One region of the Enterococcus malodoratus genome, then DNA from elsewhere that is predicted to be linked to it. Evidence: riboswitches for the same ligand, from Rfam matches in the RefSeq annotation. Region 1 holds a riboswitch; the other holds the start of a gene.
The links. Region 1 has a riboswitch for FMN ahead of PGP85_RS03690 (ECF transporter S component). Riboswitches for the same ligand answer to the same signal wherever they lie in the genome.
Positions count from the first base shown of each region.

Region 2: linked by a shared signal. The riboswitch ahead of ribD (bifunctional diaminohydroxyphosphoribosylaminopyrimidine deaminase/5-amino-6-(5-phosphoribosylamino)uracil reductase RibD) and the one ahead of PGP85_RS03690 (ECF transporter S component) in region 1 are both predicted to bind FMN.

Region 1 covers NZ_JAQDPG010000002.1:70,636-74,956, reverse strand. The annotation lists gene PGP85_RS03700 (helix-turn-helix domain-containing protein) at 1-878, opposite strand, end outside; gene PGP85_RS03695 (ferredoxin) at 907-1,119, shown strand; gene PGP85_RS03690 (ECF transporter S component) at 1,174-1,767, opposite strand; FMN riboswitch at 1,888-2,006, opposite strand; gene PGP85_RS03685 (pseudouridine synthase) at 2,075-2,791, opposite strand; gene scpB (SMC-Scp complex subunit ScpB) at 2,792-3,373, opposite strand; gene PGP85_RS03675 (segregation/condensation protein A) at 3,370-4,116, opposite strand; gene PGP85_RS03670 (GNAT family N-acetyltransferase) at 4,118-4,321, opposite strand, start outside.
Region 2 covers NZ_JAQDPG010000001.1:116,578-120,898, reverse strand. The annotation lists gene ribA (GTP cyclohydrolase II) at 1-684, opposite strand, end outside; gene PGP85_RS00620 (riboflavin synthase) at 647-1,249, opposite strand; gene ribD (bifunctional diaminohydroxyphosphoribosylaminopyrimidine deaminase/5-amino-6-(5-phosphoribosylamino)uracil reductase RibD) at 1,251-2,306, opposite strand; FMN riboswitch at 2,428-2,563, opposite strand; gene PGP85_RS00610 (hypothetical protein) at 2,875-3,441, opposite strand; gene PGP85_RS00605 (DUF805 domain-containing protein) at 3,633-4,223, opposite strand; gene PGP85_RS00600 (hypothetical protein) at 4,247-4,321, opposite strand, start outside.

The DNA of each region.
Region 1 (4,321 bases):
TCATCAAAATCGATTGGGTCAAATCTTGTAAATGGAAAAGTTTTATCCATTAGTGCCCACTCGATAAAATGATCATTGATTGTCCCTTGTTTTAAATGACGTAAGTTCATAATTTCGCTCACAGTTTTACCAGCTAAAAAGAATTCTTTTGTCTTTAGCATACTTTGATTGATATTTTGTTGATCTAAGGCAAACAATAACTCTGACAATTGCTCACCTTCAACTTGCGCTAAAAACAGATCAATCGCGTTTTGTCGATAAAGTATGTTCCACGGCTCTGTCTGCCATTTTTCTAGCAATAATTGAAAAGTGATTTTTCCTTGAAAACCAAGACCGGAAAATTGATTAGCTAAAAAATCAGCCGTTTCATCCGGTAATCGCTGAAGAATAGTCGTTAATTCGTGTTGAAATCGCACTACTAAATCTGACTCTGCCTGTGCAAGCCACTTTTTAACTTGTTGTAAAGAGTAGGGACGATTCTCAATAGGAAGATAGTTTTTCTCACCAAATGAAAGATAACTAACGACTTGTACAGCAAAAAGAATCATTTGCCAAGAGTCTTCTCGCGTTCGACCGAAGCGCAAATTATTTAAACCACTCAAGTCGAAAGAATCTTCTTCCAGTAATTCTTTACCTCTTGTGGTTAATTCACCAAAACCGTCTTCAACCGCAATTAGTTGATTGTTAACTAATCGTTGCAGCTCCTTTTGGAAGGTATCTTCTTTCAGATTAGGTAGCGAACCCAAATAAGCCAAATTTTTAAAAAAGAAACCATGAAGTAAGACCGAACTGGTTCTTTTTCCTACTAATAAATGATATAAAGTTGAGGTTCTTAACTTGTAGCCAGTCTGAAATAACGTTAAAATAAAAAAAGTCATAGTAAAATCTCCTGTGGTAGGTGAAAAAATGAAATGCGAAATCATTCCTGAACGTTGTATCGCTTGTGGTTTATGCCAAACGATTGCGCCAGAAATTTTTGATTATACAGATGATGGGCTTGTTCTTTTCGTGGGAGAACCAGATGCAATTCATGAATTTATTCCCATAGAACAGCAGCCGGAAGTTATCCAGGCGGCAAAACGGTGCCCCTCTCATGCTATATTGTTTCAAAACTCATAATAACATACATGAACAAAAAAAATCTCAGACGTTTTGTCTGAGATTTTTTGATTATTAAATTGAATGATGCTGAGAGGTCATTGTCTTTTTCGATAACCACGGTAGCAACTTAGCATGTAAAACTAAGAAAACAACACTAACTATTATTCCTTTAAGAATATTAAAAGGTACAATTCCAACCAAAATGTAACGTCCTAATCCCATACCTAACATTTGTCCGGCCGAAAGACCAAAAGCCTTCAAATAAAGAGGTGTGATAACAAAGTAATTCGCCACACTCATAAATAGTGTCATTGCCAAAATGCCTAACCCAAGGCCCAAGACTCGTTTTGAAGCCGTCCTTTTTCTAAATAGTAGAAAAATTGGCAGGGTATATAAAGTTGAGGCAAAAAAGCTGGCAAAATCTCCGATCATATTATCTAGAGAAAAGCCGCTCATAGTTAGATGTAACAATGAACGTATAAAAGCAGTTGCTACTCCTGTCAACGGTCCAAAGATAAACATGTTGATCAGAACTGGAATATCGCTAAAATCCAATTTTAAAAAGGGAAACATTGGGACAATCGGAAAAGCGATAAATTGTAAAATCAATCCCATTGCCGCGGCCACTGCTACTGCTGTCATTTTTTGTAATCGTAAGTTCTTCATCTGAAATCCTCCGTTTCGGAATCATCTTCATCGAACTATTTGAATTAAACTTTTCCACAAAAAAACTCTATGCTTCAGAAAAAGCATAGAGTTACTTGAATATAGTCTCACTCAAATAAGCTCTATCTTCTTTATCCAGACTGTACTGTCGGTATCGGAATTACACCGATTCGGCTGCTTACGCAGTTCGCGGACTATCACCGCCGGTCGGGATTCTCACCCTGCCCCTGAAGACGAACCTTAAATTATTTTTTATTGTAAAACTACTATAACAATTTTACTATCAAAAAACAAGTAAATGATTTTGCTACCTAGATTGATTTAGCAAACCGTTGATCTCTTTTGAGTTCAGACGTCGGTATTCACCTGGACGCAGACCTTGTAAAGTCAAATCCCCGTAACGTTCTCGCTTCAATTTTTGAACAGGCAGTCCAACCGCCGCCAACATGTTTTTCACTTGATGATTGCGGCCTTCGTGAATAGTTAACTCAACAATACTTGTCTCAGCCTTCTTGTCCGTCGAAAGAATTTCAAACCGCGCGGGCGCAGTCTTTTTACCCTCAATTCTAATTCCTCTTGTTAAGGGTAAAAGATTTCTTTTTTCCGCATAACCTTTAACTTTTGCAACATAAACCTTGTCGATTTGATGTTTCGGATGGGCTAATCGTTGTGAAAAATCACCATCATTTGTCAAAATCAGAATACCGGACGTATCATAATCCAATCTCCCTACTGGATAAATTCGTTCAGAAACCGCCGTAAAATAATCTGTCACAACTTTACGATTTTTGTCATCAGAAACTGCTGAGATCACACCGCGTGGTTTATAAAAGAGATAGTGCACAGGTTCTTCTTGATAGATGGGGACACCATCAACTTCTACGATATCTTTCTTGCCAACTTTTGTCCCTAACTCTTTTACGAGTTCACCATTCACTTTTACTCTTCCACCAGTGATATACTCTTCGGATTTGCGTCGCGACGCGATTCCCGCTTGCGCGATAACTTTTTGTAATCTCTCCATTTATTGACCATCCTCTTCTTTAAATCGATCGTAAAACAAATCTAATGATTCGTCTTCATCCGCTAAATCTTCTTCCATTTTTTGAACATCTGGCAACTCTTCTAAATCCTTCAGTCCAAAGTAATCCATAAAATAATTACTAGTTCCATACAAAATTGCACGGCCCGGACCATCAACGCGCCCCTTTTCCTCAATTAATTGTCGAGCCACTAATGTCTGAACAGCTCCACTTGATTGAACTCCTCGTAATTCATCAATCTCAGATCGCGTCACAGGCTGTTTGTAAGCTATGATAGAGAGCGTTTCAAGTGCTGCCTGACTTAAACGGTTAGCCATAGGAGAACGAGCAAATTCCTTTAGTAAGGGGGCAAACTCCTTTTTAGTACTCAAAACAAAATGGTTTCCTACTTCTAAAAGAGTCAATGCTGAATTTTCATCCTTCTCATAAGATTCCTTTAAATTATTAATACTCTGATAAATCTCCGGCATTGGGCGTCTCAGCGTAAAGGATAATTCTTCCAAACTAATCCCTTCTTCACCTACCACAAAAAGCATAGCCTCGATTTGACTCAATTGATTCATATAATGACTCCTTTAAAAATCAAGATTGGTGCACAGGTCTCTTTCTGAATTGCCAAAGCTTGACCTTTTTTCATTAATTCTAACAATGCCATGAAGGTTGTAATCATTTCGTCCTTCGTATAATCCACAAAAAAAGACTCCAATGATAAGCCTTCATTCTCAGATAATCTTACTAATCGTTGACTAATTTCATTTACCTTTTGATCGACAGTAATCGTTTCAGCAGAAACCGTCGTCTCAATCGTCTGGTTTCGTTTCTTACGTTGTAAAACATCATGTAACGCCAAAAAAAGGTCAATCGTATTCAATTGATTTTTGGGCAGCGGCAGAATTTCTTCTTCATAATCAGTCAGATCCATTGGCGCTTTCGTATAAAACAAACTACGCTCTTGTTCCTTTTCTGACAAAACAGTCGCCGCATACTTATATTTTCGATATTCTAAAAGTTGCTGAACCAAAGCTTCACGCGGATCTTCGCCTTCTTCATCATCATAATCAAACTCCAGCTCCGGTTTCGGCAAAAGCATTTGACTTTTAATCGACATCAGTGTTGCCGCCATTACCAAATACTCTCCCGCCACTTCCAGCTCCAGTGTCTTCATAGTATGAATAAAATTCATGTACTGTTCCGTAACTTCCGCAATAGGAATATCATAAATATCGATCTCTAACTGTTGGATAAGGTGAAGTAACAAATCCAGCGGCCCTTCAAAAACATCTAATTTCAAACTGATTGCTTCCATATTACCCTCGCTTATGTTCCTGCCATTTTGCCAAAAAAGCAGAAGTCGCAGGTGTACCAATAATTTTTTGATCTGGATACAGCGCCTGTAATTCATCCATCATTACAATACTAATACCCTCGCCGCGATACGAAGGATTTAAACTGATGTCATGAAGTACGATTTCTTGATCTTCTAATTTGCTGATGCCAATTACACCTTGCAC
Region 2 (4,321 bases), on a different contig from region 1:
TGTCAATTCGAATTCGCCGTATTCTGTCGGTAATTGAACGGTAATTGGGTCTTGTTCCGTAAAATAATTCGCCAGCTCTTCGACCGTGATCAGCGGCATTTCCCACTGCTCCGCTAATTCTTCCAATTGCGGACGCCGCGCCATTGAGCCGTCGTCATTTAAAATTTCACAAATATAGGCGGCTTCACTTTGATTGGTCAATTTGGCCAAATCTAGAGCTGCTTCGGTGTGTCCCCTTCTCTCCAATACTCCACCAGCTTTTCCGATCAGCGGAAAAATGTGTCCAGGTTTGTTGAAATCCGCCCCCTGTGTCTGCGGATCTGCCAATGCCTGAATCGTCTGCGCGCGTTCACCTGCCGAAATTCCTGTCGTCGTTGAACGATGATCCACACTTACAGTAAAAGCTGTGCCAAAGCTGTCCGTATTTCTTTCGACCATCTCAGAAAGCTGCAGGTGCTGGGCAACCTTTTCGGAAATCGGTGCGCAGATCAGTCCTCTGGCGTGCTTCGTCATGAAATTCACCGTGGCCGTGGTCGCTACGTTCGCGATCCCGACTAAATCCCCTTCGGCTTCCCGATCATCATCGTCTGCTACGATCACCAGCTGTCCTTTTCGTAAGTGTTCGATTGCTGCATCTATACTATTTTTACTCATAAGGCTGTTCCTTTCTTTGGGCTTTGACATATTTACCTAACAAATCCGTCTCGATATTTACTAACTCGCCACGATTCAATTTCCCTAGATTGGTCTGATCCTTCGAATGAGGAATCAAACCAACTGAGAAACGGCGCGCGTTTGCTCCTGTCACAGTCAAACTGACACCATTGATCGCGATGGAGCCGTGAGGAATGATCTCGCCCACCAACTCCTGCGGGTAGTCAAAGGTCAGAATCAATGCATTCTCCAATACTCTTTTTTCTGCCAATCTAGTCGTCGTATCCGCATGCCCTGCGACAAAGTGCCCTTCTATGCGGCCGTTGAAAGCTAAAGCACGTTCAAGGTTTACCTCGTCAGCGATTTTCGCTTTGGAAAAGGTCGTTCGCTGATAAGTTTCCGGCATGATCTCAACGGTAAATGTTTGCTCCGTTTTTTTCACAGCCGTCAGACAAACCCCATTGATCGCCATACTATCTCCCACTTTGTAATCCACCAATAAATCGCTTGAGGCCTGGCAAGTCAGTAAAATCGTTCGGCCGCTAGAAACGAGCCGGGTAATTTTTCCGGTTTCTTGAATGAGTCCCGTAAACATTCTATCCTCTCCTTCCCGTGATTCTTAGATCCTCGCCAAAGGTTTCAATCGCAATAGTTTTTATCGCCGTCACCTGCTCTGTCCTCCGCGAGCTAGTAAAACTCGCAGTCCCATCACCGCCAATAATTTTCGGCGTCAAATAGGTAATCAGCTCATCCCAATAACCGCTAGCCAGGAAAGCATCGTGAATCTTCGCTCCCCCTTCAACATAAACAGATTGGATCGTCCGACTAAATAATTCCGAGACAACCACGGGAATTGTTAGCGCTTTTTCACAGATAACCTCTACATGCTTCGGCACATCAGCTTTTTGCATGTTCTCAGTAAAAATCAGCACCGGACTGCTTCCGTCATGAAAAATAGTCAGTTCTTTATGACTCAGAGTCTCTCCTTTTCGGTCTAAAATTATTCGATAAGGCGGAAAGGCGGTGGATTTCGTTGTTCCCAGCGATGGGTTATCGATCAGCGCTGTGTTGCTCCCAATCAAAATCGCTTGATAATCGCCGCGTTCTTCATGAACTTTTTCCGATGCTTCCGCTCCAGTTAAAGCCGTTCTTTGACCGGCCAAAGCAATTTTCCCATCAAGCGAAATCGCCTGTTTCAACGTAATAAAAGGACGCTGATGCTCATAATAAAAATTATAGTGTCCGTTCAATTTTTGGACCTTTTTTTCCAAAATCCCGGTGATCACCTCGATTCCATGATCCTCCAAAAACTGTTTGCCTTTGCCAGCAACTAAAGGATTCGGATCGAGCTGGCCGATCACCACCCGTTTGATTCCGCTTTGTAAAATGGCCTGCGTACAAGGCGGTTGTTTCCCATAATGATTACACGGTTCCAGTGTCACATAGATCGTTGAGTTGAATAGTTTTTCGGGAGTTTTACATGAATGGATCGCATTTTTCTCTGCATGAGGCTCTCCATAAGCTAGATGTCCGCCTCTTGCAATGACCTGATTATCGTTTACAATGACTGCGCCAACTAATGGATTGGTAAAATTTTTACCCTTTCCCTTCAGCGCCTCATCAATCGCGAGCTCCATGTACTTTTCATGCATCCAATCTCCTCCTTTCCAAACAAAAAGACCCCGTGTAAGCACATACACGAGGCCGTAACAGACAAACTCAAAGAAATGATGACAAAAAAAGTGTACACTTTCCCCATCCATTTCCTGATAAGTTTTTCTTCTCCCATCCAGACTTTAACTGTCGGTTCCAGATTCTCACTGGATCAACCGCAAATATGCGGGTCACGGACTTCAAGGCACGCCTTGTCACCGTCGGTCGGGAATTACACCCTGCCCCGAAGATTACTATTCAATTCACCAAAAATACTACTATTCTTTTTTTGAGGCGTCAACAGAAGAATTTTTAAAATAACAATCGTATACCACGCTTTTTAAATTTTTCCTGAACGATTATTCCCACAAAACTCTCGAAAATTTGCTGAAAAATCCGCAAGTACCCGAAGCTATAGGGCTAAGCAGTGCTGTTGTCCGAAAAATAAACAATGAACTAATGTAACCTTTTTTATTTTAAAAACGCTCAAAGCAGATTAATGCTTTGAGCGCTCTTTTTTGGTGTCACTATATCTAATGCGTAAGGACTTTTAATAACAAAAAACACTTATTTTTCTGCTCTTTCAAGCGAGTCAGCCGCTTCCTTAAGTACTTCTCGGTTACCATCGAAACGACTACGATGTGTCGATGCATGGATTTCCAAGTAATTCTTTTCCGTTTCTAAAACATACATCAATGTCTTGAATTTTTGTCCTTCTCTATCCATTTCAACCACAAATTCAACACCTGACATACCCGCCTTTCCCACCGTGTTTCCTTGCTCAACCATGTTATCTCCTAAAGATTCAATGCCTTTAATAAATGCATTTTGGTAAGCCATAAAGTTTTCAAAATCTCCATGATCACTTATAAAAATATTCACCCCTTCTTTGCTCGAGCTGGCAAAGAAATCAGACTTTTCATCTACTCTTTTTTCCCAGCCCTTTGGCAACGTATAATGGAAAATCTCCCCATTTTCTGCCACCACATCCACTACTTCTCTTTTTTCTATTTTCCGTTTACTTTCTTGTACCATTTGAGATTTCTGGGTTTCTTCAGTAGCTCCCGAATCTTCAGTCGCACACCCGTCACCTACCAACAATAATAATCCCAATACAACTAACTTCTTTATCATATTTTCTCCTTTATAGGTTATTCATAATAGCTCCCGCTTCATCAATGGTTTGGTCTAACACCATCCTGTCAAAAGTTTCTTAACTAATAAAAACCTTCAACTGGAACAAATTTCCGCCTAGCTCATGCTCCACGAAATGATCATTATATTCTGGAGATATTTCTAAGTATGTTTCCTTCGTACAGTTATATCTACATTTTTACTCTAAAAAAGAACCGGACAATTTTACTTTTAGATTTAGTAGTTAAGAAATCGGATGGGAGTACGGTCAAAATGAAGAAGAAGACTCCGATAATATAATTTAAATACACAAAAAGAATATCTGCCCCCGATTGATAAGAGAAATAAATAAGAAATATATAAAGAAAAAATCCCATTGAAGCAAATATCGTTGATACTAAAGACACGATCCACAACACTAAAACACCTCGTCCCCTAAAGCCAACATCTCGGCATCGTCTAGTAAACAAGGCCATGCTTGGAATAAAAAAGATTAATAAATATATGACCAGTGCGACCATCATCAACATCATCAAATTATTCGTTCCGTAATCCAGAGCCTGTTCATCATCTATACCCTGAAGGAGCATGCTTGTCATACTTACAAATTGATAAACGAGAACAGGAATCGAAAGAAGTGAGAGGATTAAAAAACCTACCATAACCCACCAATACCCCGCTCTAGTTGTTCTGCCTTTAAAATCGAAATAACCAGTAAAGAATTGCTTAATTGCTGCAGGAAAACTTACATAACAAATATCCTTATTAATCTTTATCAACACAAGAACTCCTTTAATCGTTCACTTTAATCAACTGATTTGATTATATCGATAGTTACTCTGTTATCGCCATGATCAAATTTAAATTTATACCCACTAGC